Regions from separate parts of the Nissabacter sp. SGAir0207 genome, predicted to be linked through region 2. Evidence: predicted binding sites of a transcription regulator. Region 2 holds the regulator's gene; each other region holds the start of a gene.
What was found. The regulator CRP, encoded in region 2, controls carbon source genes, mostly activating them, when cyclic AMP is high. The targets are predictions, from matches to a motif close to ATGTGANNNNNNTCACAT.
Positions count from the first base shown of each region.

Region 1 (7,450 bases), 370 kb from region 2:
GCCTGAACGGCGAGCTGCCGGCAGAGTGGCAGGCCCAGTCGGACGCCTTCATTGCCAACCTGCAGGCCAACCCGGCCAAGATTGCCAGCCGCAAGGCCTCGCAGAACGCGCTGGAAGCCTTCGGCAAACTGCTGCCGGAGTTCCTTGGCGGCTCCGCTGACCTGGCGCCGAGCAACCTGACCATGTGGTCCGGCTCGACCTCGATTGGCGATGACCCGGCAGGCAACTACATCCACTACGGCGTGCGCGAGTTCGGCATGACCGCCATCACCAACGGTATCGCGCTGCACGGCGGCTTCCTGCCGTACTCCGCGACCTTCCTGATGTTCGTGGAGTATGCCCGCAACGCGGTGCGCATGGCGTCGCTGATGAAAATCCGCAACGTCTTTGTCTACACCCACGACTCCATCGGTCTGGGTGAAGACGGCCCGACCCACCAGCCGGTGGAGCAGCTGGCCAGCCTGCGCGTGACCCCGAACATGAGCACCTGGCGTCCGTGTGACCAGGTAGAGTCGGCGGTGGCGTGGAAGTACGCCATCGAGCGCAACGACGGCCCGGCGGCGCTGATTTTCTCCCGCCAGAACCTGGCGCAGCAGCCGCGCACCGACGCCCAGCTGGCGGACATCGCCCGCGGCGGCTACGTGCTGAAGGAGTGCGACGGCACGCCGGAGCTCATCCTGATTGCCACCGGCTCGGAAGTGGAGCTGGCGGTGAGCGCCTGCGAGCAGCTGACCGCCGAAGGCCGCAAGGTGCGCGTGGTCTCCATGCCGTCCACCGACGCCTTCGACAAGCAGGACGCGGCCTACCGCGAATCCGTGCTGCCGAAAGCGGTGAGCGCGCGGATTGCGATTGAAGCCGGTATCAGCGACTACTGGTACAAGTACGTCGGCCTCAACGGCGACGTGGTGGGCATGACCACCTTCGGCGAATCTGCCCCGGCAGAGAAGCTGTTCGAGCTGTTCGGCTTCACCACCGACAACGTGGTGAACAAGGCGCGCGCCCTGCTGGGCTGAGCCGTTCCCCGCTGACAGGCGCCCCCCGGGGCGCCTTTTTTATGGGCGTTGAACCGGCAGGATTGCCCAAGTTGGCGCTATTTTCCCCACCCTGACGGCAAAAGCGGCGGGTGTTGCTGGTTTTTGCAACGATCGCGCGGCCTTTCACTGACAGCGGCGTCAGATCATTTTCTTTGCGATTGCTTTGGTTTATGCTCGGCTGAACCGTTTCAGTTCAGGGAAATCCCTGCAAAATGAAGAGTGTGACGGCGATCACAATATCCATGTGATGATGTAAACGTGACGTGAGGAATTCCCCACGGGCGCGCCCTGCATTACTCTATGAAGCTGCTTTCATTACCGCAACTCAGGGAAACGCATGACAATCCGCATTGCGATAAATGGCTTTGGCCGCATTGGCCGCAGCGTGCTACGCGCGCTGTATGAGTCCGGCCGTCGGGCGGAGATCTCCGTGGTGGCAATCAACGAGCTGGCGCAATCCGAAGGGATGGCGCACTTGCTGAAGTATGACACCAGCCACGGGCGTTTTGCGTGGGACGTGCGGCAGGAGTGCGACCTGCTGATGGTCGGTGACGATACCATCCGTCTGCTGCATGAGCCGTCGCTGGCGGCGCTGCCTTGGGGTGAGCTGGGCGTGGATGTGGTGCTGGACTGCACCGGCGTGTATGGCAGCCGCGCCGATGGCGAGGCGCACCGCGCCGCCGGGGCGAAAAAGGTGCTGTTCGCCCATCCCGGCGGGCATGATCTGGACGCGACCGTGGTCTACGGCGTTAACCATCTGGCGCTGCACAAGGAGGATCGGATTGTCTCCAACGCCTCCTGCACCACCAACTGCATCATCCCGGTGATCAAGCTGCTGGACGACGCCTACGGCATCGAGTCCGGCACCGTGACCACCATCCACTCTTCCATGAACGACCAGCAGGTGATTGACGGCTATCACCCGGATTTGCGCCGTACCCGCGCCGCCAGCCAGTCCATTATTCCGGTGGACACCAAGCTGTCGGCGGGCATCACGCGCATCTTCCCGCAGTTCCAGGATCGCTTTGAGGCGATCTCGGTACGGGTGCCGACGGTCAATGTCACGGCCATCGATTTGAGCGTTTTTGTCGGGGCCTGCGTCAGCGTCCGTGACGTCAACCTGCTGTTACAGAAGGCCGCGCAGGGGGCGTTTCGTGGTATAGTTGACTATACGGAACTACCATTAGTCTCGATAGATTTTAACCACGATCCGCACAGCGCCATCGTTGATGGCACCCAAACGCGGGTCAGTGGGCAGCACCTGATTAAGACGTTGGTCTGGTGCGACAATGAGTGGGGCTTTGCCAACCGGATGTTAGACACCACCAGGGCAATGGCCGCAAGCGGTTTCTAGTACGGTGCACCGGCCTCTGCCGGCTCACCGCTCAAGCAACTTTAAAGAGAATCAACGAGAGGGTTCACCATGTCTGTAATTAAAATGACCGATCTGGATCTGGCCGGCAAACGCGTCCTCATCCGTGCTGACCTGAACGTGCCGGTAAAAGAGGGCAAAGTGACCTCTGACGCACGTATCCGCGCCTCGCTGCCGACCATCGAAGCGGCACTGAAGCAGGGCGCGCGCGTCATGGTTACGTCCCACCTGGGCCGCCCGACTGAAGGTGAGTATAACGAAGAGTTCTCGCTCCAGCCGGTGGTGGATTACCTGAAAGACAAACTCTCCTCGCCGGTACGTCTGGCAAAAGAGTACCTGGAGGGCGTTGAGGTTGCAGAAGGTGAGCTGGTCGTGCTGGAAAACGTCCGTTTCAACAAGGGCGAAAAGAAAGACGACGAAACGCTGTCGAAGAAATACGCCGCGCTGTGTGACGTGTTTGTGATGGACGCCTTCGGCACCGCGCACCGTGCGCAGGCTTCCACCCACGGCGTCGGCAAGTTCGCGCCTATCGCCTGTGCCGGCCCGCTGCTCTCCGCTGAGCTGGAAGCGCTGGGCAAGGCGCTGGGCAACCCGGCCCGCCCGATGGTTGCCATCGTGGGCGGCTCCAAGGTTTCCACCAAGCTGACCGTGCTGGACTCCCTCTCCAAAATCGCTGACCAGCTGATTGTCGGCGGCGGCATCGCCAACACCTTCGTGGCGGCGCAGGGCCACAACGTCGGCAAATCCCTGTATGAAGCTGACCTGACGGATGAGGCGAAAAAGCTGCTGGAAACCTGTGACATTCCGGTCCCGACCGATGTGCGCGTGGCCACGGAGTTTTCTGAAACCGCCCGTGCAACGTTGAAATCTGTCAACGACATCAAAGATGATGAACAAATCCTCGACCTGGGTGACCAGTCCGCGGAGCGTCTGGCGGAGATCCTGAAAAATGCCAAGACCATCCTGTGGAACGGCCCGGTAGGCGTCTTCGAGTTCCCGAACTTCCGCAAAGGGACTGAAATTGTCGCGCAGGCCATCGCCGACAGCGAAGCCTTCTCCATTGCAGGTGGTGGTGACACTCTGGCAGCAATCGATCTGTTCGGAATTGCTGACAAAATTTCCTATATCTCCACCGGTGGCGGTGCGTTCCTGGAGTTCGTGGAAGGCAAGAAACTGCCGGCAGTTGTGATGCTGGAAGAGCGTGCTAAGCAGTAATTAACTGGCGGGCCGCCGCTGCGGCCCGTTCATGCTGTTCCGTCTGGCACCGCCGGGCGGAGGGGCTTACCGATTCATTTCTCTACGGCCGACGAAAACAGGACGACGTAATATGTCTAAAATTTTTGATTTCGTAAAACCGGGTGTCATCACAGGTGATGACGTTCAGAAAGTGTTCCAAGTTGCGAAAGAGAACCAGTTCGCACTGCCAGCAGTTAACTGCGTGGGCACCGACTCCATCAACGCCGTGCTGGAAACTGCCGCTAAAGTCAAAGCGCCGGTTATCGTCCAGTTCTCCAACGGCGGCGCGGCCTTCATCGCCGGCAAGGGCCTGAAATCTGACCAGCCGCAGGGGGCTGCCATTCTGGGTGCCATCTCTGGCGCGCACCACGTGCACCAGATGGCGGAACACTACGGCGTGCCGGTAATCCTGCACACCGACCACTGCGCCAAGAAACTGCTGCCGTGGATCGACGGCCTGCTGGACGCTGGCGAGAAGCACTTCGCTGCCACCGGCAAACCGCTGTTCTCCTCCCACATGATCGACCTCTCTGAAGAGTCGCTGGAAGAGAACATCGAGATCTGCTCCAAGTACCTGGCACGCATGGCGAAGATCGACATGACCCTGGAGATCGAACTGGGCTGCACCGGCGGTGAGGAAGATGGCGTTGACAACAGCCACATGGACGCCTCCGCGCTCTACACCCAGCCGGAAGACGTGGCGTACGCTTACGAGAAGCTGAACGCCATCAGCCCGCGCTTCACCATCGCGGCCTCCTTCGGTAACGTGCATGGCGTTTACAAGCCGGGCAACGTGAAACTGACCCCGACCATCCTGCGCGACTCTCAGGAGTTCGTCTCCAAGAAATACAACCTGCCGCACAACAGCCTGGACTTCGTGTTCCACGGCGGTTCCGGCTCCTCCGCGCAGGAGATCAAAGATTCCGTCAGCTATGGCGTGATCAAAATGAACATCGATACCGACACCCAATGGGCAACCTGGGAAGGTATCCTGAAGTACTACAAAGAGAACGAAGCCTACCTGCAAGGCCAGCTGGGTAACCCGAAAGGCGACGACCAGCCGAACAAGAAATACTACGACCCGCGCGTCTGGCTGCGCGCGGCTCAGGCGTCCATGGTGACTCGCCTGGAGCAGGCGTTCAAAGAGCTGAACGCGGTAGACGTACTGTAAGGCCATCTGGTCTGAAAGCGAGGCTCCCCACGGGGAGCCTTTTTTTATGGGCGAAAAGCAGGCAGATTGCCCCGTTTTTCAGCGTCTGTCGCCCGATTGCGCCCGCCCGGTTGGCAGAGGCCGATTTTGTTAGTTACCCTTATAGCGAACTGTCAGGGTTGAAAACCTTGACAAACTTTGTGGTTTTAGTGCGCCGGTAGCTTGCCGGACGCAAGGCCAGGTTTACTCTTGATCGTTAATCGCCCTCTCCGGCAGCAGGGGAGGCCGCGTGTGAAAATAACAAAGGTGGCATGAATGGATGATTTGAACGTAGTCGATACTCTTAACAACGCCGGCTCCTGGCTGGTGCGTAATCAGGGGCTGTTGATCCACTATGCGGTGAACATTATTGCTGCCGTATTTATCCTGACCCTGGGCTTTATGGCGGCGCGCTTTATCTCCTCTGCCATCCGCAAGCTGATGCATGCGCGCGGCATCGATGACACCGTCTCTGACTTCCTCTCCGCCATCGTGCGCTACGGGGTTATCGCCTTCACCATCATCGCCGCGCTGGGCCGCATCGGCGTGCAGACCGCTTCGGTGATCGCGGTGCTCGGTGCCGCCGGTTTGGCCGTGGGTCTGGCGCTGCAAGGCTCGCTCTCCAACTTCGCCGCGGGCGTGCTGCTGGTGATCTTCCGTCCGTTCCGTGCCGGTGAGTACGTGGATCTGGGCGGCGTCGCTGGCACCGTGACAGAGGTGCAGATTTTCCACACCACCCTGCGTACCCCGGATGACAAGGTTGTGGTGGTGCCGAACGGCAAGATCATCGCTGGCAACATCATCAACACCTCGCGTGAGCCAAACCGCCGTACCGAGATTATCGTGGGTGTCTCCTACGATGCGGACATCGACACCGTGAAAAAGGTGCTGGGCGACATCGTGGCCGCCGACAAGCGCGTAATGCATGAGAAGGGCGTGGTAGTACGCCTGAACGAGATGGGTGCCTCCACCCTGAACTTCGTGGTGCGCTTCTGGACGACCAATGGCGACGCACAGGAGACTTTCTGGGACACGCTGGAGAGCTTCAAGCGCGCGTTGGACAAGCACAACATCGGCATCCCGTTCCCGCAGATGGATGTGCACCTCTACCGTGCGGACAACGACGACAGCTCCGACGCTGCGCCGCGCAATCTCGACCTGAAAAAGGCAACCAATGGGCAGGCCAACGGCCACGCCTCCTGACGCTTTTTTCGCCTAAACTGGGGGTGCCATGCGGCACCCCTTTTTTATGGCCGATGGGCATTAGCCAGACTGATAGGGGATAAGTTTTTTGCGTTTCCTCTAATGGCCGCGCCGCCGCATACTGCGCCCATTCGCAGGGCGCACTGGGCGCACTGCCTGTATTGAGGATAGCGATCGTGTTTTCCACCTACCTGCAAGGCTTCCTGTTGGGGGCGGCGATGATTCTGCCGCTCGGCCCGCAGAATGCCTTTGTGCTCTATCAGGGCGTCCGCCGCCAGTACCACCTGATGATCGCCGCGCTCTGCACCCTGAGCGACGTGCTGCTGATCTGCGGTGGGGTGTTCGGCGGCAGCGCGCTGCTCAGCACCTCGCCGCTGCTGCTGGCGCTGGTGACCTGGGGCGGCGTGGCCTTCCTGCTCTGGTATGGCTTCGGCGCGCTGCGCCGGGCGGTACAGCCGGGTGAGGAGGCCGCGCTCGAGGCAGGCGTGAACCAGACCCGCTGGCGGATCGTGCTGACGCTGCTGGCGGTCACCTGGCTCAACCCGCACGTCTATCTGGATACCTTTGTGGTGCTCGGTAGTCTGGGCGGGCAGTTCGCGCCGGAAGGCCGCCGCTGGTTTGCGCTGGGGGCCGCCTGCGCCTCGCTGCTGTGGTTCTTCGGTCTGGCGCTGCTGGCGGCGTGGCTGGCACCGGTGCTGCGCACGCCGCGCGCCCAACGCATTATCAATGCGCTGGTGGGGGTGGTAATGTGGGGCATCGCTTTCCAACTGGCGAGCCAGGCGCTGCACTGATTCGAAGTAATCCTATAGGTGGGGCGGTTGGCCGCACGTTATGCTAGCTTTGATGCGTGACACTCTATTTTTATCGGACAATGGCTGGCGGCGATGGGTAAACAATTGAAAAGCCTGTTGCCGCCGGGCAGGGGTTAACACTAAATAGGGCGGAAGGGACACTATCCCGGCGTATACCGCAACCTTAAGGAGAGACCGTGAAGTTAAAGGCATTGGCTTTGGCCGCAATCATGGGCGTAGGCAGCGCGGCGACTGCCGCACAGGCCGCAGAACTGCCGGAAGGGCCGCACGTGGTGACGTCCGGCACGGCCAGCGTGGACGCTACCCCAGACATCGCCACTCTGGCGATTGATGTGAACGTGTCGGCGAAAGAGGCGGCATCGGCCAAGCAGCAGGCGGACGCCCGTGTGGCGGAGTACTTCGCCTTCCTGCAAAAGAATGGCATCGACAAAAAAGACATTAACGCCGCCAACCTGCGCACCCAGCCGGAGTATAACTACCTGAAAGATGGCCGCTCGGAGCTGAAAGGCTACCGCGCCTCGCGTCAGGTACAGGTGACGCTGCGCCAGCTCGACAAGCTGAACGATCTGTTGGATGGCGCGCTGAAGTCGGGCCTGAATGAGAT
Region 1 covers NZ_CP028035.1:650,796-658,245, forward strand. Annotated here, with positions in the region: gene tkt (transketolase) at 1-1,013, shown strand, start outside; gene epd (erythrose-4-phosphate dehydrogenase) at 1,372-2,388, shown strand; gene pgk (phosphoglycerate kinase) at 2,458-3,621, shown strand; gene fbaA (class II fructose-bisphosphate aldolase) at 3,734-4,813, shown strand; gene mscS (small-conductance mechanosensitive channel MscS) at 5,108-6,034, shown strand; gene argO (arginine exporter ArgO) at 6,211-6,825, shown strand; gene C1N62_RS02850 (oxidative stress defense protein) at 7,023-7,450, shown strand, end outside.
Region 1: the regulator CRP is predicted to act here: its motif matches at 1,254-1,271, upstream of epd (erythrose-4-phosphate dehydrogenase).

Region 2 (7,450 bases):
TCGACAAAATCCTGCACATTGAGCAGCAGTCGCTGAACGAGTACACCGGCAACTACTCCTCCTTCGAGCGCCAGCGCGCCACCAAACTGGCGCAACAGCAGTCGCTCTACCAGAGCCAACAGGAGAAAGTGGCCCACCTGCAAAGCTATATCGATCGCTTCCGTGCCAAGGCCAGCAAGGCCAAGCAGGCGCAGAGCCGCATCAAGATGCTCGAGCGGATGGAGCTGATCGCCCCGGCGCACGTCGATAACCCGTTCCACTTCAGCTTCCGCGCGCCAGAGGCGCTGCCCGATCCGCTGCTGCGCATGGAGAAGGTGAGCGCTGGCTATGGCGATCGCACCATCCTCGACGCCATCAAGCTGAATCTGGTGCCCGGCTCGCGCATTGGCCTGCTGGGGCGCAACGGCGCTGGCAAATCGACGCTGATCAAGCTGCTGGCTGGCACCCTCGCGCCGCAGCAGGGCGAGATTGGTCTGGCGAAGGGCGTCAAGCTGGGGTACTTCGCCCAGCACCAGCTGGAGTTTTTGCGCGCCGACGAGTCGCCGCTCCAGCACCTGAGCCGGCTGGCGCCGCGCGAGCTGGAGCAACAGCTGCGCGACTATCTGGGCGGCTTTGGCTTCCAGGGCGACAAAGTGACCGAGCAGACCGCCCGTTTCTCCGGCGGCGAAAAGGCGCGGCTGGTGCTGGCACTGATTGTCTGGCAGCGCCCCAACCTGCTGCTGCTCGATGAGCCGACCAACCACCTGGATCTCGACATGCGTCAGGCGCTGACCGAAGCGCTGATCGACTTCGAGGGCGCGCTGGTGGTGGTCTCGCACGACCGTCACCTGTTGCGCTCCACCACGGACGATCTCTATCTGGTGCACGACGGCAAGGTCGAGCCTTTCGAGGGCGATCTGGAGGATTACCAGCAGTGGCTGAGCGACCTGCAAAAGCAGGAGAGCCAGCAGGACGCACCTGCCAAAGAGTTGGGCAGCAACAGCGCGCAGGCACGTAAAGACCAGAAGCGGCGCGAGGCGGAACTGCGTAGCCAGACTCAGCCACTGCGCAAGAAGTTGCAGCAACTGGAGAAGCAGATGGAGAGCTACAGCGCGCAGTTGGCGGAAGCGGAAACCACGCTCGGTGACACCGCGCTCTACGATCCGGCCCGCAAGACTGACCTGACCGCCTGCCTGCAAAAACAGGCGCAGGCCAAGGCCGGGCTGGAAGAGGCCGAGATGGCGTGGCTGGAGATCCAGGAGCAGCTTGAGCAGTTCAGCGCCGAGTGATGTGCGGGTGGGCCTCCCCGGCCCGCCCGGTTGCGCATGGCGAGAAATAAATCCGGTTCCTTTGGCCGGGGCACTTCCCGCCCCGGCGTTGTGCGATATGATAATCTTCACCCAGCCGCTGACGGCGTGATAACCCCCACTGTCCATCCTGACCCATGAAGAAAACGATGTCCGCCATGCACGATACTTTTCAGGCCATGCGCGGGGCGCGTAACCCGCACCTGCAAACGCTACTGCCCCGCCTCTACCGGCGGCAGGCGCTCCTCCAGCCGCACTGGCAGCGGCTGGAACTGCCGGACGGCGATTTCGTCGATCTGGCCTGGAGCGAGCCGCCCGAGCAGGCGGTCGGCAAGCCGCGCGTGGTGCTGTTCCACGGGCTGGAGGGGAGTTTCTACAGCCCCTATGCCCACGGCCTGCTCCACGCCTGGCAGCAGCGCGGCTGGCTGGGCGTGGTGATGCACTTCCGGGGCTGCAGCGGCGAGGCCAATCGCCTGCAACGCATCTACCACTCCGGCGAAACCGAGGATGCGCGCTTCTTCCTGCGCTGGCTGGAGGAGCAGCACGGCCCGGCGCCGACGGCGGCGGTGGGCGTCTCGCTCGGCGGCAATATGCTGGCCTGCTATCTGGGCGAGGAGGGCGAGCGCGCACGGCTGGCCGCAGCGGTGGTGGTTTCGGCACCGCTGATGCTGGAGCCTTGCTCACAGCGGCTGGAGCAGGGCTTCTCGCGCGTTTACCAACGCTATTTGCTTGAGCAGCTCAAGCGCAACGCCGCCCGCAAGCTTCAGGCCTACCCGAATACCCTGCCGGTCAACCTCCAGCAGCTAAAGGGCCTGAAGCGGCTACGCGACTTTGATGACGCCATCACCGCGCGCGCCCACGGTTTTGACGACGCGCTCGACTACTATCGCCGTTGCAGCGCGATGCCGCTGCTGCCGCGCATCACCACCCCCTTGCTGATCATCCATGCCAAGGATGATCCCTTTATGACCGACGCGGTGATCCCCGATGCCGGCCAGCTCCCTGCCAACGTCCAGTACCAGTTGACGGAGCATGGCGGCCATGTCGGTTTTGTCAGCGGCACCCTGAAGCGGCCGCAAATGTGGCTGGAGCACCGTATCCCGGCCTGGCTGTCCCCCTATCTGGAGCCTGAAGCATGATTATTCCCTGGAAAGAACTCGACAGCGACACCCTGAGCAACCTGATTGAGGCGTTTGTCCTGCGCGAGGGCACTGATTACGGCGAACATGAACGGACGCTGGAGCAGAAGGTCGAAGATGTACGCCGCCAGTTAAAAAGTGGTGAAGTGGTGCTGGTATGGTCGGAGCTGCATGAGTCGGTCAATATCATGCCGCGCAACCAGTTCCGTGGCGATCGGGGCGAGCAGGCCGAGTGACCAAGGCTGAGTGACCGAGGGCCTGCCCCCTAGGCGCATTCGCATAATTATGGTAACTCTATAATTAATTATGCTGATTGCACGGTATGCAGGCATCACCTCTCACGGAGTCTTGAAACTATGTCAGCCCAACACCCGGTCATCGCCGTCACTGGCTCCAGCGGAGCCGGCACCACCACCACCAGCCTGGCGTTCCGCAAAATCTTCCAGCAACTGAACATCCGCGCCGCCGAGGTGGAGGGCGACAGCTTCCACCGCTACACCCGGCCAGAGATGGACATGGCGATCCGCAAGGCGCGCGACCTGGGCCGGCACGTCAGCTACTTTGGCCCGGAGGCCAATGACTTCGGCCTGCTGGAGCAGACCTTCATCCAGTATGGGCGTGAGGGCAACGGGCAGGCGCGCAAGTACCTGCACACCTATGACGAGGCGGTGCCCTACAATCAGGTGCCGGGCACCTTCACCCCCTGGCACCCGCTGCCGGAGGAGACCGACGTGCTGTTCTACGAGGGGCTGCATGGCGGGGTAGTGACTGAGCACCACGACGTGGCGCGGCATGTGGATCTGCTGGTCGGCGTGGTGCCGATCGTCAATCTGGAGTGGATCCAGAAGCTGATCCGCGACACCAATGAGCGCGGCCACTCGCGCGAGGCGGTGATGGACTCGGTGGTACGGTCGATGGAGGATTACATCAACTACATCACGCCGCAGTTCTCCCGCACCCATATCAACTTCCAGCGCGTGCCGACGGTGGACACCTCCAACCCGTTTGCCGCCAAGGCGATCCCCTCGCTGGATGAGAGTCTGGTGGTGATCCATTTCCGCGGGCTGGGGGCGATCGATTTCCCCTATCTGCTAGCTATGCTGCAAGGCTCATTTATTTCCCATATCAATACATTAGTGGTGCCGGGCGGCAAAATGGGGCTGGCGATGGAGTTGATCATGGCACCGCTGGTGCAGCGGCTGCTGGAGGGGAAAATCATCAAGTAAACGGGGGCGGCGGGCCGCCCCCCTGGGCGTCACTCGACGCTGACAATCTCAAAGCTATGGGTCACTGACGCGGCCTTGCCCAGCATCAGCGACACCGAGCAGTACTTCTCTGCCGAGAGGTTGACGGCGCGCTCCACGCTCTTCTCCGTCAGCCCCTTGCCGCTCACCACAAAGTGCAGGTTGATGTGCGTAAAGGTGCGCGGCACCTCGTCGCGGCGCTCTGAGGTCAGGCGCACCTCACAGTCGCGCACATCCTGCCGCGCCTTCTGTAGGATGGAGACCACATCAATCGCGCTACAGCCGCCCACGGACATCAGCACCATCTCCATCGGGCTGGGTGCCTTGTCACCGGCATTGCCATCCATCAAGATCTGGTGACCCGACGCGGACTCCCCCAGAAACGTCAGCCCTTCCACCCACTTTACCCGTGCCTGCATAGCCTCACCCTCCGATTATTTTCTGAAAATAGCCTAACCCCTCGCAGCCAAACAGGCAATCGGGCCGATCTTCATCATGCTGAAGCGAGACAACAGAAGACACTCGGTTCAGGCTGTGATAAAACAAACCCGAAACAAAATGTTCTGTATGGAGCAAGGTCAGGTTTTCAATGGAACGACGAGGCCGCCGTTTGGCGACTTTTCAGCCTCCGCCTTGCAGCATTATCAGACAGTTAATACTCTTGAAAGAGGCGTATTTTCAAAACGCCGTACAGGGAACTCTGAGCCCTGTGATTTTGGGCAGCGATTACAACAGAGGATAAAAGCAAATGGTTCTCGGCAAACCGCAAACAGACCCTACTCTCGAATGGTTCCTGTCTCACTGCCATATTCATAAATACCCTTCCAAAAGTACGCTGATTCACCAGGGTGAAAAGGCTGAAACGCTCTACTACATCGTGAAAGGTTCGGTCGCCGTGCTGATCAAGGATGAAGAGGGCAAAGAGATGATCCTCTCCTACCTCAACCAAGGGGATTTCATCGGCGAGCTTGGCCTGTTCGAAGAGGGCCAGGAGCGCAGCGCGTGGGTACGCGCCAAAACGGCTTGTGAAGTGGCGGAGATCTCCTACAAGAAATTCCGTCAGCTGATCCAGGTCAACCCGGACATCCTGATGCGCCTCTCCTCCCAGATGGCGCGCCGCCTGCAAGTTACCTCCGAAAAGGTGGGCAACCTCGCCTTCCTGGATGTGACTGGCCGTATCGCCCAGACCCTGCTCAATCTGGCGAAACAGCCTGATGCCATGACCCACCCCGATGGTATGCAGATCAAGATTACCCGCCAGGAGATTGGCCAAATCGTGGGTTGCTCCCGCGAAACCGTCGGCCGCATCCTGAAAATGCTGGAAGATCAGAACCTGATCTCCGCCCACGGCAAAACGATTGTCGTCTACGGCACCCGTTAATCCCGGATCAACACGGCGCAGCTGCGGCCCCCCGCACTGCGCCGTTCTTCCCTGATTGAACATGTGGCGCCGCCTTATTTACCATCCTGAAGTCAACTACGCCCTGCGGCAAACGCTGGTGCTCTGCCTGCCTGCGGCCATCGCGCTGCTGTTCGGCCAGCTCCAGGTCGGCTTGCTCTTCTCACTGGTGCCCGCCTGCTGCAACATCGCCGGTCTCGACACGCCCCATCGGCGCTATGTAAAACGTCTGGCCATTGGCGGCACGCTGTTCGCCGGATGCAGCCTGATACTGCAACTGCTCTTGCTCTACGCCCACTGGCCGCTGCCGCTGATTTTGCTGGCGCTGGCGCTGCTGCTCGGCGTGACAGGCGAGCTCAGCCCGCTGCATGGCCGGCTGCTCAACGGCACGCTGGTGGCGGCCATCTTTACCCTCAGCATGGCTGGCACCACGCCGCTCTGGCAGGCGCCGGGGCTATTCCTGCTCGGCACGCTCTGGTATGGGCTGTTTACCTGGGGCTGGTTCCGGCTGTGGAAAGAGCAGCCGATGCGTGAATCGCTCAGCCTGCTCTACCGCGAACTGGGTGACTACGTTGAGGCCAAGTACAGCCTGCTGACCCAGCATCTGGATCCAGACACTGCCCTCCCCCCGCTGCTCAAACGCCAGCAGAAGGTGATGGACTTGATTGTGCAGGTCTACCAGCAACTGCATATGCTCTCCGGCGAACGCCACCCGCACTATCGGCGGCTGTTCCGCGCCTTTCAGGTAGCGCTCGATCTCCAGGAGCACATTACCGTCAGCCTGCACCAGCCAGAGGAGGTGCAGAAACTGGTGGCGCAGAGCCAGGCAGAGGCAATTATCCGCCGCAATGCGGAGGTGATCGCCAAGCGGCTGCGGATGATTGCCGATGACCTGCTCTACCACCGCCGCTCCGCCCGCTTTGAGATGGGCGGCGAACTGGCGGCGCTGGAGAAGATTGCCAACCGCTACCCTGATAATCCGGTCGGCCAGTTCTGCTACTACCACTTCAGCCGCATCGCGCGCCTGCTGCACACCCAGCGGCCGCTCTATCGCCGCAACCTGATGGAGAGCCGCAACCGCCTGCCCTTCTGGCCAGCGCTGAAGCGCTACCTCTCCTGGCGCTCGATGTCACTGCGCAACGCCGCACGTGTCGGCGTGATGCTGGCGCTCGGCAGCTCGATTGGCCTGTTCTTTGACCTGCCGAAACCCTATTGGGTGCTGCTCACCGCGCTGCTGGTGATCCAGAACGGCTACAACGCCACCCGCGTGCGCATCCAGCACCGGGCCATCGGCACGTTAGCCGGGCTGGTGCTGGCCGCCGGTGTACTGCACCTGCAACTGCCGCAGGCCGCAATGCTGGGCCTGATGGTGTTAATCATGCTGGCCGCCTATCTGGTGCTGCGCAATAACTACGGGCTGGGCATGGTGGGGCTGACCATCACGGCGGTCTATACGCTGCAACTGGTGACGCAAAATGGCGCCAACTTCCTGATCCCACGGCTGGTAGACACGCTGATTGGCTGCGCGCTGGCCTTCGGCAGCACCATCTGGCTCTGGCCGCAGTGGCAGAGTGGCAAGCTGCGCGACAATGCCTGGCAGGCGCTGGAAGCCTATCAGGAGGCGATCCGCCTGCTGCTCAGCGCCGATCCAGACCCGGCAAAGCTGGCCTATACCCGCATCATGGCCAATCAGGCGCACAACACCCTCTACACCGCCCTCAATCAGGCGATGCAGGAGCCGGGCTTCAACTCCCACTACCTGACTGACATGCGGCTCTGGGTGATGCACAGCCAGTCGATTGTTGAGCACCTGAACGCGATGACCATTCTGGCGCGCGATCACTACATGCTGACCCCGGCGCTGGCGCAGGAGTATTTGGAAACCTGTGAGATTGCGCTCCAGAGCTGCCAGCAGCGGCTGATGTATGACGGCCCGGCCGACGGCAGCCCCTCGTCAGGGCCGATGTTCCGTGCGCCGGACAGCGCGCCGGAGATGCCAGTGACCGAGATGGAGCGCCCGTTGCGCCGCATCCTCTCCCATCTCAGCGCGATGAACACCATCTCCAGCCTGGCCTGGCGACAGCGCCCGCACCACGGCATCTGGCTGGCGCGCCGCGTGAGGCGCGATCAAAAAAGCCGCCCGGAGGCGGCTTCAGAGTAGAGGGGAATTTAACCCGCCAGCGTGGCGATGGCCTTCTCCAGCCGCGCCATGCCCTCATGGATGTCATCAAACTCGATCACCAGCGACGGCGCAAAACGCAGCACATTCGGCCCGGCGTTGAGCATCATCAGCCCCTGCTCCGCCGCGGCCGTCAGTATATCGCGGGCCTTGTTCTGGTACGGCTCGCTTAGCTCTGCGCCCAGCAACAGCCCCATGCCGCG
Region 2 covers NZ_CP028035.1:275,869-283,318, reverse strand. Annotated here, with positions in the region: gene C1N62_RS01210 (ABC transporter ATP-binding protein) at 1-1,268, shown strand, start outside; gene C1N62_RS01205 (hydrolase) at 1,445-2,425, shown strand; gene C1N62_RS01200 (YheU family protein) at 2,422-2,661, shown strand; gene C1N62_RS01195 (phosphoribulokinase) at 2,782-3,651, shown strand; gene C1N62_RS01190 (OsmC family protein) at 3,681-4,088, opposite strand; gene crp (cAMP-activated global transcriptional regulator CRP) at 4,418-5,050, shown strand; gene C1N62_RS01180 (YccS/YhfK family putative transporter) at 5,112-7,229, shown strand; gene C1N62_RS01175 (aspartate aminotransferase family protein) at 7,238-7,450, opposite strand, start outside.

Region 3 (7,450 bases), 570 kb from region 2:
GGGTGCCAGACGCCACTCTTCGGTCAGCGCCTCACTGAGGTGCCCCTGCTGGCGCACGAAGGAGGAGGTGAAAAATGAGAAGCCCTTGCGCGCCGCCTGCGACAGCCCTTGCGCGGCGATGTCGCCGACGTAGGGTGCCAACAGGTCAGCGGGTTCCCACTCGGCCATATCCAGCAGCGCGACCAGTCGCTGGACGACCTGCAAGTCGCCCTCCACCACCAGTTCGCCCGCGCGCATCAGTGGCGAGAGTTGCGTGCGATCGCGCAGTTTGCGCAGCACACCCAGCCGGGTGGTGACCGTGCAGTCGGCGTCGCCGGCCCACTCCCCCACCACATCCACCTGACGCTCGCTGAACACCAGCGTGATTGGGGTATCCAGCTCTTGCAGGCGAATGCGCAGGATCTTGCCAGCCAGCCGCAGCCGTGCCGCTTTCATGCTCGGTTCGCGGTAGAGCAGCCGGTTAAGGCCAGTCTCCAGCGCCGCCGTGATTAACGGGGTCAACAACATGGCATCCCCCCGTCAGAATTTGAAACCGCGATGTAAGGCAACAATGCCTCCAGTGAGGTTGTGGTAGCTGACGTGATCGAAGCCAGCGTCGCTCATCATCCCTTTCAGGGTCTCCTGATCGGGGTGCATACGGATTGACTCCGCCAGATAGCGGTAGCTCTCCGCATCCTGCGCCACCAGCTCGCCGATGCGCGGCAGCAGGTGGAAGGAGTAGGCGTCATAGGCCTTGTTCAGCGGCTCCAGCACGGGCTTGGAGAACTCCAGCACCAGCAGGCGGCCGCCCGGCTTCAGCACGCGGAACATGGAGCGCAGCGCCTTCTCTTTTTCGGTGACGTTGCGCAAGCCGAAGGAGATGGTGATGCAATCAAAGTAGTTGTCCGGGAAGGGCAGTGCCTCGGCGTTGGCCTGCACGTAGCTGACGTTGCCGACCACGCCCAGATTGCGCAGCTTCTCGCGGCCCATTTTCAGCATGGAGTCATTGATGTCTGCCAGCACCACCTCACCGGTGTCACCCACCAGACGGGAGAACTTCGCCGTCAGGTCGCCGGTGCCACCGGCCAGGTCCAGCACCCGTTGGCCGCGGCGCACGCCGCTGCAATCGATGGTGAAACGTTTCCAGATGCGGTGGATGCCGAACGACATCAGGTCGTTCATCAGGTCATATTTCGCTGCCACCGAGTGGAATACCTCTGCCACCATGCCCGCTTTTTCATCTTTCGCCACGGTGCGGAAACCGAAGTGTGTGGTTTCCTGGTTCTGATCTACCATGTTTTTCTGCCCGTTTTTCAGTCAATCTCATGGGGGTGAGGATCACCAAACCCCGCCGGTGTCCCCGTGGTCACACCCGGGGTCGCTTCATTATGGTGCCAATTATTACGTCTGCTGCTGATTGGCGGTTGCCCCTCTGGCAGCGGATAGCCGGGCCGCTGATCCTCCTGCGGCACCTCCGGCTCTGGCCATACGCCGTCCGGCGTCTCTTCCGCCCGGGCGACGGCGGCCAGTGATGGGCTGATAGGCCGTTTTACTTCAACGCCCATGGCCCGGAAACCTTCAACCTGTCCTATAAGGTTACCACGCCCTTGTGTCAGTTTGTTCATTGCCAGCCGATAACTTAGCTGCGCTTTGTCGAGGCTCTGGCCCATCGATTCCATGTCATCCACAAATAAGCGTAGCTTGTCATACAGGCGGGCGGCGCGTTCGGCGATGCGTTGCGCATTTTGGCTCTGCTGCTCGTAGCGCCAGAGGTTGGAGATGGTACGCAGCGCCACCAGCAGCGTGGTGGGGCTGACCAGCATGATATTGTGGCGCAACGCCTCGTTGATCAGCTCTGGCTCACGGTCAATCGCCAGCAGGAAGGCTGGCTCCACCGGAATGAACATCAGCACGTAATCGAGGCAGCGTAGGCCGGGCAGTTGCTGGTAATCCTTGCGGCCAAGCTGCCGGATATGGCCGCGCAGGGAGGCGAGATGCTCATTGAGCGCCGCTTCCCGCTCGGCGTCATCAACGCTGTTGAAGTAGCGCTCGTAGGCCACCAGCGACATTTTGGCGTCGATAACCACATCCCTCTCCTGCGGCAGGCGGACAATCACATCCGGCTGCATCCGGCTGTTGCCGTCGAGGCGGATGCTGACCTGCGTCTCATACTCATGCCCCTCGCGCAACCCAGACGCCTCCAGCACCCGGCTGAGCACCAGCTCCCCCCAGTTGCCCTGGAGTTTGTTGTCGCCCTTCAGCGCGCGGGTGAGGTTGAGCGCCTCCTGCGCCATCCGGGCATTGAGTTGTTGCAGGTTTTTGATCTCATGGGCCAGGGTGTGGCGCTCACGCGCCTCCTGGCCGAAGCCCTCCTGCACCTGGCGGCGGAAACCGTCGAGTTGCTCGCGCAGCGGCAGCAACAGCCGATCTAAACTCTGGCGGTTCTGCTCATCCACCCGTCGGCCAGTCTGCTCAAATACCCGGTGGGCGAGTTGCTCGAACTGGGTGCTGAGGCGCTGCTCACTGTTCATCAGCAAACGCTGCTTCTCCTCGGCCGCCAGCCGGGTCTCCTCCAGCCGGATGGTCACCTCCCGCAGCTCCGCCTCCTGCATACTGTTGATTTCACGCTGGGCGCGTAGCTCCTGATTGAGCTGCTCACACTCCGCGCGCCAGTGCGCCAGTTGCTGGAGCCGCTCCTGCCCGGCGGCCACCTCGCCGTAGAGCGTCCGCAACTCCAGTTCGCTGTCTCGCAGTTGCTGGCGGGTGCGCTGCTCTTGGGTGGCGAGCGTCTGGCGCGCCTGCTGCTCCTGCGCCAGTGCCTGCTCCGCCAGTTGCAGCGCGGCGCCGTGCCGGGCCTGCCGCTGCTGGTGGCGCATGGCTGCGCAGAGCCAACCGCCGCCGAGGCCCGCCACTGCCGCCAGCAGGGTGTAAAGGATGCTGATCTCCATGCCGGTTTCGCCCTCAATCACCGTGAACCTGCCACGTTAAGGAAAGTGGCGGGGCCTGTCCAGAACGCATTCTTGCGCCGGAACCCGGCTCGCAAAGATTGTGGCGACCCCGGTCAGAACAGCCCGCGCAGCCAGTCGATGCCAAAAGCCCCCGGCATCAGCATCAGGCTGGCCCAGATCAGCGCCGACACGCCGTTCGCCAGTTGGAAGTGCTGCTGGCGCATCCCGCACATGCCCGCCACCAGCGGCACCACTGCCCGCAAGGGGCCGATGAAGCGGCCGAAAAAGGCCCCCATCACTCCCCAGCGGGCGAAGAAGTCGTGGCCGCGCGCCAACAACTGCGGCTGGCGGGTAAAGGGCCAGAGTTGGCTGACCTGATGCTGGTAGCGATCGCCAATCCAGAAGGAGATCCAATCTCCCAAAAACGCGCCGATAGCGGCGGCCGTCCAGATCGGCCAGAAGGCCAGCCCGGCCTCGGCAATCAGTGCGCCGACGCCCAGCAAGATGAGGGTGGCGGGCACCAGCAGCGAAAGAAACGCCATCGATTCGGCGAATGCCAGTAGGAAAACCACGGGCGCGGCCCACTGCTCATGCTGGCGCACCAGCTCCAGGGTATCGGCCACGATGCTGGCAATTGTCACAGGTCACTCCATCTGATAAACGGGCAGACCCATCAGAATACCTGCCTAACGGCCATCCTGCCTGTAACCTTGGGTAAACAAGCCTTGAGTTGTGCAAAGTTGCCGCCATAAAAAAAGGGCGCCGCAGCGCCCTGTTCATGTTGGCAAAGCAATCACACCAGACGGCGCGCCGCCTCGACCACGATTTTCACCGCGTGGCTCTCGGTCTGCTTCATGGTTTCGGCATTCGGGATCTCTTGCTGGGTGCGGTTGACGATCACCCCTGCCACCATGCCCGCACGCAGCCCCTGGCTCGCGCACATGGTCAGCAGCGTGGCGGACTCCATTTCGTAGTTCATCACGCCCATTGCCTGCCACTCCTCCATCGAGCCTTTGAAGCGGTTCACCACGCGGCCAGAGAAGGTGTCATAACGCTCCTGGCCGGGGTAGAAGGTGTCGGAGGAGGCGGTGACGCCGATATGGGTGGTCGCGCCCACTGCCTTGGCGGCCTCTACCAGCGCAGTGGTACAGGCGAAATCGGCCACGGCCGGGAACTCCATCGGTGCGAAGTGCAGGCTGGCACCATCAAGGCGCACGGCCGCGGTGGTGACCAGCACGTCGCCGACGTTAATGTGGTTCTGGATGGCGCCGGTGGTGCCGATGCGCAGGAAAGTGCGTACGCCCAGTTGCGCCAGCTCTTCCACCGCGATGGAGGTGGAGGGGCCACCGATGCCGGTCGAGCAGACCACCACGGCCTTGCCGTCCAGCTCGGCGCGCCATGACGTAAACTCACGATGGGACGCCAGCTTGACCGGGTTTTCCATCAGGCGGGCAATCTTCTCTACGCGCTCTGGGTCACCGGGTACGATCGCCAGGGTGGCACCCTGCAGGTCAGCCTTGGTCAGGCCAAGGTGGAAAACATCAGACTTAGACATAGGAAACTCCTGTTAACAACGCTTTGCCGGGAATAAAAAGAGAGTGTACTGAAAAATCAGTTAATTTTTTGTGATAACCATCACTGCCAATGCAACACGTATGCACAAGTTGCCAAATTAATGTGACAAGATTCACATTAACGCCATTATCGCACCCTTTTCCGCTTCCATACCAGTGCCTGCCACCCTACCCGGCCCCTCTGCTGGCTGAAAAATATCGCGCGTGAACAGACCTCGCCGATAGGTGGCAAGAGCTGAACAGCCATGCCCCTTACCCAGTCTACCCCAAGGTTACGCCAAGAATTGAATAATTAGAATTTAACTCATTTAGATTAAATAAATAAATTTCCTAATTGTTAGTCTCCAAATTAAACAATCCTTAATGGAAATTAAATAACAAATAAATGTTTGCTTATTTTTTTAGGAATTAGAATTTCAGGCTGCGCATTTTTCCCATTTTCTGCATAAAACTTTCTACAAGGATGAACAATTGAAAACGCTCAATACAGTACGCACCCCTCTCGCCTCAAATATACTTAAAGCCTTACCGTTAATGCTCGCCGTTGGCGGCGTCGGATTCAGCGCCACCACGCACGCCACCGAAATTAATGACGGTGGTAATGATAATGCTCCACCCATCAATATCAGTGGCAACAGCGCGGAGAGTCCGCATAGTTTAACTATCTACCCAGGTGATTTATCTATTGTTACTACTGGCAATAATTCACACGGCATTTATGTCCATGATGGTGGAAGAGTCTTCGAAGAAAATATCAAAATAATTGACGATAACGGTACTAAGAGGGGAACGACCACTAGCATTTCCACCACCGGCGAGAGTGCCAAAGGTATTTATTCTCGGAATGGTAGCACCGTAGAATTATTGAGCCCACTGACAATTAAAACCAATAATATTAATTCAGACGGTGTTTATTTGGAGGGTGATAATAATACCTTCAGCCTTATGGCGGATATGTCGGTCACCACCGCAGGCGACAACAGCGCTGGCATCAATCTCAACGGCAAAAAAAACAGCGTCGAAACCGGGAATCTGAGCGTTAAAACCGGCGGGACAGGCAGCCATGCAGTGACCGCCAGTGGCGAAGGGAGCACCGTCACTGCCACCAACGCCTCACTCTCCACCACCGGTAAGAGTGCCTCAGCCATCGCCGTTGACCAAAAAGCCGCAGTCACGCTGACAGACAGCACCCTCTCCAGCACCGGCGCTGACAGCCTGACCGTGCAGGCGCACGGCGGCAGTAGCGTCTCTCTGGCGGGCACCACGCAGGACGCCACGCTCATCACCCTCGGCGCCAACAGCCACTCCATCGAAATTGATACCCAAGCCACCGTCACCGGCAACCAGCTGAATATTGATCACCAGTCTGAAAACAGCGCCGCCATTGTGCTGCAACAGCGCACCGGTGCGGCCGCCAGCGAGCAGGGCGGCACCCTAAACCTCACCCAATCGAGCCTGACCAGCCACCAATCCTCCCCGGCTCTGGCCGCGGATGGCGGCAACTGGACAGTGGATTTTAACCATACTGACCTGAACGCAGGCCAGGGTCAGGCGATCTATGTCGCTAACCAAGCCGACGCCACCAAAAGCGCCGAGTTGCAGGCCCAGTCCGCCAAGCTGAACTTCACGGCGGAAAATGGCAGCACCGTGACCGGCAACGTGGTGGTGGAAGCGCAGGACAATCTGGCGAACCAGCTCACCATGGGGCTGCTGGACTCCACCTTCAATGGCGCGTCCCAAGGCAATATCGACCTGACGGCCAAGGACAGTACCTGGAACATGAGCGCCAGCTCCACGGTCAACTCACTGGCGATGGACAACAGCAGCGTCCACTTCGCGCCAGAGGGCGACTACAAAACCCTGACCACTCAGTCGCTGTCGGGCAGTGGCAGCTTCTACCTCAATACCGAGCTGAATGAGGGCGGTGCCAGCAGCCAGAGCGACAAGATCATCGCCGCCAATGCCGCCAGCGGCAGTAATTTCACCCTGTATATCAATGGCCGGGGCGATGGTGCCGCCACCGAGGGCAATGGCATCGAGGTGGTGGAGATTCAGGATCAAAGCCACGCCACCTTCGCACTGGGGAATACGGTCAGTATCGGCGCCTATGATTACTACCTGTTTGAAGGGGATGCTGAAGGCTCGGCTGATACCAACGACTGGTATCTGCGCGCTCAATATAACGATCCCGATGACAACGGCGACGACAATGGCGATGACGACAACGGCGGCGATGACAACGGCGGTGACGACAACGGCGGCGATAACGGCGGTGACGACAACGGCGGCGATAACGGCGGCGACAACGGCGGCGACAACGGCGGCGACAACGGCGGCGACAATGGCGGTGACAACGGCGGTGACAACGGCGGCGACAACGGCGGCGACAATGGCGGTGATGACAACCGTGTTCCTGCTGATGTGAAGCCGTACCGTGAAGAGGTGCCCGGCTACGCGGTCGCCCCTTACCTGAACCTCTACTACGGCCTGCAAACGGTCGGTACCCTGCATGAGCGCATGGGTGATGCCGAGCAGTACGCACGCAACTACAACAACCTCGCCTGGGCGCGTACCGGCGGCAACAGCACCTCCTTCAATGCGGGCTACTTCGGCTATGACACCGACTCCTGGTTTGCCCAGTTTGGTACTGACCTCTATCAGGATGAGACGGACAACGGCACCCGCGTGCATGGCGGGGTGATGGTGACCCTCGGTTACCAGAACTCTGACAACCAGGATCAGGCGCGCCGGTACGGCGACAAGCCGGTAGAGACCGGCTCGCTGCATACGGATGCCTACAGCGTGGGCGGCTACTACACCCGCTATGCGCAGGATGGCAGCTACGTCGATCTGGTAGGTCAGTTCACCTACTACCGCAACAAATATGAGAGCCGTTACGATGCCCGCCAGAACAGCTTTGGTACCCTGCTCTCCGCGGAAGGCGGCAAG
Region 3 covers NZ_CP028035.1:3,635,488-3,642,937, forward strand. Annotated here, with positions in the region: gene C1N62_RS16305 (SCP2 domain-containing protein) at 1-507, opposite strand, end outside; gene ubiE (bifunctional demethylmenaquinone methyltransferase/2-methoxy-6-polyprenyl-1,4-benzoquinol methylase UbiE) at 520-1,275, opposite strand; partial or broken gene rmuC (DNA recombination protein RmuC) at 1,470-2,927, opposite strand; gene C1N62_RS16320 (DedA family protein) at 3,041-3,568, opposite strand; gene udp (uridine phosphorylase) at 3,721-4,482, opposite strand; gene C1N62_RS16330 (autotransporter outer membrane beta-barrel domain-containing protein) at 5,456-7,450, shown strand, end outside.
Region 3: the regulator CRP is predicted to act here: its motif matches at 4,603-4,620, upstream of udp (uridine phosphorylase).

Region 4 (7,450 bases), 180 kb from region 2:
AGTGCGACGAACTGGGCATCCGCGGCGCGTTTGAGGTGGAGGTGATGGGTTATGGCCACCTGCCGCTGGCCTATTCGGCGCGCTGCTTTACTGCCCGCTCGGAGAACCGCGCCAAGGATCAGTGTGAAACTTGCTGCATCCACTACCCGACCGGGCGCACGGTACTGTCTCAAGAGCAGCAGCAGGTATTCGTGCTCAACGGCATCCAGACGCAGAGCGGCTACTGTTATAACCTGGTGAACGATCTGCCGGGCATGGCTGATTGTGTGGACATCGTGCGCCTCTCTCCCGCCTCCACGCAGGATCTGGCGAAGCTGGAGCAGTTCCGCGCCAATGAGCAGGGTGCGGCCAGACAGACACTGCCAGCAGGCGTGGACTGCAACGGTTACTGGCACCGCGTGCCGGGCCTGGTACTGCGCCAATAGCGCGGAGTGCCAGCAACCGGAGCGCACATTCACCTAAGGCCATCCTGTATTCAAAATAGGCAAAATGAACGATACTCAAGTTTATCATTAGCTGGCGAGCTATTTTGCCAGTGTATAAACCGTGAGTAATGACTATGTCCATACAACAGACGACACCTTCCGAAATTGTCCCGATTTCGGTACTGGATCTGGCTCCGGTGCCGCAAGGCAAACGCCCGGCGGATGCCTTCCGCCACTCGCTCGATCTGGCACAACATGCGGAAAAGTGGGGCTATCAGCGCTATTGGCTGGCTGAACACCACAACATGACCGGCATCGCCAGTGCTGCCACCTCCGTGCTGATCGGCCACCTCGCCGCTGGCACCCAGACCATCCGTCTCGGGTCGGGCGGCGTAATGCTGCCGAACCACTCCCCGCTGGTAATTGCCGAGCAGTTTGGTACCCTCGCCACCCTCTACCCGGATCGCATTGATCTGGGACTGGGCCGTGCGCCGGGTACCGATCAGCGCACCATGATCGCCCTGCGTCGCCATCTCTCCGGTGAGGTGGACAACTTCCCGCAGGATGTGCAGGAGTTGCAATTCTACTTTGGCGATGCCCAGCCGAACCAGCCGGTGCAGGCCGTGCCGGGTCAGGGCCTACATGTGCCCATCTGGTTGCTTGGCTCCAGCCTCTATAGCGCCCAGTTGGCGGCGGCGCTTGGCCTGCCATTTGCCTTTGCCTCCCACTTCGCGCCCGACATGCTCTATCAGGCACTGGCGGTCTACCGTAGCAACTACAAGCCATCTGAACGTTGGCCTACGCCCTACGCGATGGTCTGCGTCAACGTGATTGCCGCCGATACCCAAGAGGAGGCACAGCGCATGTTCACCTCCAACCAGCAGCAGTTTATCAACCTGCGCCGTGGGCACCCCGGCCCCCTGCCGCCGCCGGTTGATGACATCAACAGCCTCTGGTCACCGGCTGAACACTTTGGTGTGGAGCAGTCGCTGCGGATGTCGGTGGTGGGTGATCAACAGGGCGTCCGTCATGGCCTGCAAGCGCTGCTGCGTGAGACAGAGGCGGATGAGTTGATGATCAATGGCCAGATTTTTGACCATCAGGCTCGCCTGCGCTCCTTTGAGATCGTGGCGCAGGTGCACCCGGATTTGGTGAAAGAGAGCCGCATCCGTTAAGTGCGCTGAATTTCAGGCAAAAAAAAACCAGCCCGCAGGCTGGTTTTTTTATATTACCGGTTGTGCTTACGCATCACCGAAACGACGCGGGGCGCGCTGGCCGTCACGGTTGCCCGCTGGGCGGCGCTCGCCACCTTCACGGCGTTCACCGTTGAACGGACGACCACGACCACCTTCACGGCGTTCACCGCTGAAAGTACGACCACCACGGCCGCCTTCACGACGCTCACCAGCGCCGCCTTCGCGACGCTCACGGCGTTCACGCGGCTGCGCATCACCCAACAGCTGCATGTTCAGCGGCTTGTTCAGGATACGAGTGCGGGTGAAGTGCGACAGCAGATCGCCCGGCATACCTTTCGGCAGCTCGATGGTGGAGTGGGTTGCGAACAGCTTGATGTTACCAATGTAACGGCTGCTGATGTCGCCTTCGTTGGCGATCGCGCCAACGATGTGACGCACTTCAACGCCATCATCACGACCCACTTCAATGCGATACAGCTCCATATCGCCCACTTCACGACGCTCACGACGCGGACGGTCGCCATCGCGTGCATCACGGCGATCGCCACGATCCGGACGGTCACCACGACGATCGTCACGATCGTTGAACTCACGACGCTGACGCGGTTTGAATACCGGGTCCGGCGGCAGAATCAGCGGACGCTCGCCCTGTGCCATCTTCAGCAGCGCGGCAGCCAGGGTTTCGATGTCCAGCTCTTCTTCCGGTTGCAGCTTAGCCAGCAGCGCGCGGTACATGTCCAGATCGCTGCTCTCCAGCTGCTGCTGTACTTTAGCGGCAAACTTGGCCAGACGGCGTTCACCCAGCAGTTCTGCGTTTGGCAGTTCTACTTCTGGAATGGTCAGCTTCATGGTGCGCTCGATATTGCGCAGCAGACGACGCTCGCGGTTCTCAACGAACAGCAGCGCGCGGCCTGCACGGCCTGCACGACCAGTACGGCCGATACGGTGCACGTAGGATTCAGAATCCATCGGAATATCGTAGTTTACCACCAGGCTGATGCGCTCAACGTCGAGGCCACGGGCCGCTACGTCGGTTGCGATCAGGATGTCCAGGCGGCCATCTTTCAGGCGCTCCAGGGTCTGCTCACGCAGCGCCTGGTTCATGTCGCCGTTCAGCGCGGCGCTGTTGTAACCGCTGCGCTCCAGCGCTTCAGCCACTTCCAGGGTCGCGTTTTTGGTGCGTACGAAGATGATCGCCGCATCAAAGTCTTCTGCTTCCAGGAAACGCACCAGCGCTTCGTTTTTGCGCATACCGTAGACAGACCAGTAGCTCTGGCTGATGTCCGGGCGAGTCGTCACGCTGGACTGGATACGCACTTCCTGCGGCTCCTGCATGAAGCGACGGGTAATGCGACGGATCGCTTCCGGCATGGTCGCGGAGAACAGCGCGGTCTGATGTTCAGCCGGGATCTGCGCCATGATGGTTTCGACGTCTTCGATGAAGCCCATACGCAGCATTTCATCAGCTTCGTCCAGTACCAGACCGCTCAGGTTAGAGAGGTCCAGGGTGCCACGCTTCAGGTGGTCCAGCAGACGGCCCGGCGTACCGACCACAATCTGTGGGCCTTGACGCAGTGCGCGCAGCTGTACGTCATAACGCTGGCCGCCGTACAGGGCAACCACGTTGACGCCGTGCATGTGTTTGGAGAACTCGGTGCAGGCTTCAGCAACCTGAACAGCCAGTTCACGGGTCGGTGCCAGTACCAGCACCTGTGGCGCTTTCAGCTCCGCTTTGACATTGTGCAGAAGCGGCAGCGAGAACGCGGCGGTTTTACCACTGCCGGTCTGTGCCATACCCAGTACGTCACGGCCGTTCAGCAGATGTGGGATACATTCCGCCTGAATCGGAGAGGGTTTTTCGTAACCCATTTCAGTCAGAGCGGTAAGGATAGGAGCGGAAAGCCCCAGGTCAGCAAAAGAGGTTTCAAACTCAGTAGTCATGTACACGTGCCTCATGAGAGATGGCGGCCAGTCTACGTAACTCGTCGAGAAAATTTTCAGTCATTTTCATTGAAAAGTGTGAACCGGCTCAAATAAGTTAATAAACGGACAAAAAAACCCTCGCCTGTTAAGGCGATTTGACGATGGTAAAACCAAGGTAAATCAGGCTGATAAGTGTCCGTCAGCTATTGCTGGTCCGATTCTGATAGGTCGTCTTGCTCTTGGCCTAATAGCGCCAATTCCAACAATGCATAGCGGTGCTCAACAAAGTTATGAACGTTGTTAGCGACCGTCAGTTTGAACAGTGCCGAAGCGCTGCTCTTGTCCCCCAGACTCAGGTAGTGTTTACCTAAATAGAAGTCAGTTTCACTGAGATGCTCAGCGAGCGAAGTGTTATCCGTTGCATCTGCCTTCAGGCGATCCATCAGCGTACTTTCACTGATGTTGCCAAGGTAGAATTCGACAATATTCCATCCCCATTGCCCTCTGTCCGCTTTTTCGTAACGCTGTTCCAGCGCTGCTTCAGCCTGCTTGGGATCGATCTCTCGCTCCACCAGGTAAAGCCATAACGAACGGAAGGGATCATTTGGGTCGTCTTGATAAAACGCCTGCAGATCATCCTGCGCTAAGGGGTATCGGCCACCGTAATACAGTGCGATGCCTCGGTTTAAACGCGCGTAGTTGTAAGTTGGATCAAGCTCTAGTACAGAATCAAACGCTTCATAGGCAGCATCAAAATTGCCTGCCTGCGTTAGGTAAATGCCCAGGTAGTTGAAAACTTCCGGCATGTCGGGACGAATCGCCAGCGCCTGTGAAAAGTCGTTTCGCGCCAGCGCCCGTAATCCAAGGCTATCATACAGCACTCCACGCTCATATAACAACTGCGCACGCTCATCATCTGTCAACGCCCGGCTGGCAAGGATTTGTTCCATGCGCGCCAGGATCACTTCCTGCTGCAGCGTAGGCTGCAAAGGAATTGCCAGAACGTCGTCTTTACGCCAATCATGGTTGCTGCATCCTGCCAGCATAAGTGCTGTCGCAACATAACACCAGCGCAAGAAAGGCTTCATTTCCCACTCCCGAAGACAAACATTGGATGATCGTCCTGTCATCCGCTTGCTTAACACGAAAGCCTCCTGCCCTCGCGATACGAACAGCGCCCTACCGGCGGTAAGGCGCTGTAAAACTGCATCAACAGTTATTCTGCTTCAGGCGCAGCCGCTTCTGTAGACTGGGCAGTCGCTTCTTTGATGCTCAGGCGGACACGGCCCTGACGATCAACTTCCAGTACTTTCACTGGCACTTCCTGACCCATCTCCAAGTAGTCGGTCACTTTCTCAACGCGCTTATCAGCGATTTGAGAGATGTGTACCAGACCCTCTTTACCGCCGCCGATGGCCACGAAGGCACCGAAGTCAACGATACGGGTTACTTTACCCTGGTAGATACGGCCCACTTCGATCTCAGCGGTGATCTCTTCGATACGACGGATAGCGTATTTCGCTTTGTCACCGTCGGTCGCTGCGATCTTCACGGTGCCATCATCTTCGATTTCGATGGTGGTGCCGGTCTCTTCGGTCAGCGCACGGATTACCGAGCCGCCTTTGCCAATCACATCCTTGATTTTATCAGGATTAATTTTGATGGTGTGAATGCGCGGTGCGAATTCAGAGATATCACCACGCGGGGTGCTGATGGCCTGCTCCATCACGCCCAGGATGTGCAGACGCGCACCTTTGGCCTGATTCAGGGCAACCTGCATGATTTCGCGGGTAATGCCTTCGATTTTGATGTCCATCTGCAGGGCGGTGATGCCTTCACGGCTGCCTGCCACTTTGAAGTCCATGTCACCCAGGTGGTCTTCGTCACCCAGAATGTCAGAGAGAACCACAAAGTTTTCACCCTCTTTCACCAGACCCATCGCGATGCCCGCAACAGCGGCTTTGATCGGCACGCCAGCGTCCATCAGTGCCAGAGAAGCACCACACACGGACGCCATGGAGGAGGAGCCGTTGGATTCGGTGATCTCAGATACCACACGTACGGTGTACGGGAAGGAGTCTGCTTCCGGCATCACTGCCAGCACGCCACGCTTCGCCAGACGGCCGTGGCCAATCTCACGACGCTTCGGTGAGCCGACCATGCCGGTTTCACCTACGGAGTACGGAGGGAAGTTGTAGTGGAACAGGAAGCTGTCGGTGCGCTCGCCCATCAGCTCATCCAGGTTCTGCGCATCACGTGCGGTACCCAGAGTGGCCGTTACCAGCGCCTGAGTTTCGCCACGGGTGAACAGCGCCGAGCCGTGGGTACGCGGCAGTACGCCGGTGCGCACGTCCAGACCACGGATCATGTCTTTCTCGCGGCCATCGATACGCGGCTCGCCACGCAGCACACGGCTACGTACGACGTTCTTCTCGATGGTGCCCAGCACATCCATGATCTCGCCTTCGTCCAGCGACTCATCTTGTGCCAGCAGAGCAGCAGCAACGTCAGCCTTGATGGTATTAACCTGGCCGTAGCGCTCTTGTTTGTCGATGATGCGGTAGGCATCACCCAGACGGGATTCAGCCAGCTCCGCCACACGGGCGTGCAGGGCTTCGTTCACCGCTTCCGGCTGCCAGTCCCACTTCGCTTTGCCTGCTTCAGCAACCAGTGCGTTGATGTTCTCAATCACTACCTGCTGTTGGTCGTGGCCGAAGACCACAGCGCCCAGCATCTGGTCTTCGCTCAGCAGATCCGCTTCGGATTCCACCATCAGTACCGCGCCTTGGGTACCCGCAACCACCAGATCCAGTTTGCTCTGCTTCAGCTCATCAGTGGTCGGGTTCAGGACATACTGGTCATTGATGTAACCCACGCGTGCGGAACCAATCGGGCCGTTGAACGGGATGCCAGAGAGGCTCAAGGCCGCAGAGGCACCGATCATGGCAACGATGTCCGGGTTAACCTGTGGGTTCACGGAAACCACGGTCGCGATAACCTGAACTTCGTTCAGGAAGCCTTCCGGGAACAGCGGACGGATTGGGCGGTCAATCAGGCGGGAGGTCAGGGTTTCACCTTCGCTCGGACGGCCTTCACGACGGAAGAAGCTACCAGGGATACGGCCGGCAGCGTAGCTGCGCTCTTGGTAGTTGACGGTCAGCGGGAAGAAGTCCTGACCCGGTTTAGCTTTCTTGGCGCCAACCACGGTCACGAAGACAGCGGTGTCATCCATGCTGACCATAACGGCAGCCGTTGCCTGGCGCGCCATCATGCCGGTTTCCAGCGTAACGGTGTGCTGGCCGTATTGGAATTTGCGTACGATCGGATTCAGCAAAATCATATCCTTTATTGAGATGCAGCGCCGCATGGGCGGAAGTGCACCAGTGACTCACCGATCTTCACATTACATCCTCGCGACTAATGACAATCCTTATCCTTTCCTCGAAGGACAAAGCCTCTCATTAGCCGCGCGAACCTCTGTAGCGGAAGATCCTCTGTAGAGACAGCGGCAGTACCCTAACGGGGTCTTGCCTTGCCTCCTAGAATAAAGGGGCCAAATTTGGCCCCTTTACACTGAAACTCGCAGACTTAGCGACGCAGGCCCAGACGTTCAATCAGGCTGGTGTAGCGTGCAACATCTTTACGCTTCAGGTAGTCGAGCAGCTTACGACGCTGAGAAACCATACGCAGCAGACCACGACGGCTGTGGTGATCTTTTTTGTGCTCTGCAAAGTGACCTTGCAGGTGGTTGATCTGAGCGGTCAGCAGAGCTACCTGAACTTCGGTAGAACCGCTATCGTTAGCACCGCGACCGTAGTCGGCTACGATCTGTGCCTTAGCTTCAACGCTTAGAGACATTGTAATACTCCAGATTATAGATAATAAAACAGGTGCCGATCTCTAATT
Region 4 covers NZ_CP028035.1:459,755-467,204, reverse strand. Annotated here, with positions in the region: gene C1N62_RS02150 (U32 family peptidase) at 1-425, shown strand, start outside; gene C1N62_RS02145 (luciferase-like monooxygenase) at 560-1,600, shown strand; gene C1N62_RS02140 (DEAD/DEAH family ATP-dependent RNA helicase) at 1,667-3,562, opposite strand; gene yrbN (protein YrbN) at 3,552-3,626, opposite strand; gene nlpI (lipoprotein NlpI) at 3,748-4,632, opposite strand; gene pnp (polyribonucleotide nucleotidyltransferase) at 4,761-6,878, opposite strand; gene rpsO (30S ribosomal protein S15) at 7,133-7,402, opposite strand.
Region 4: the regulator CRP is predicted to act here: its motif matches at 3,639-3,656, upstream of yrbN (protein YrbN).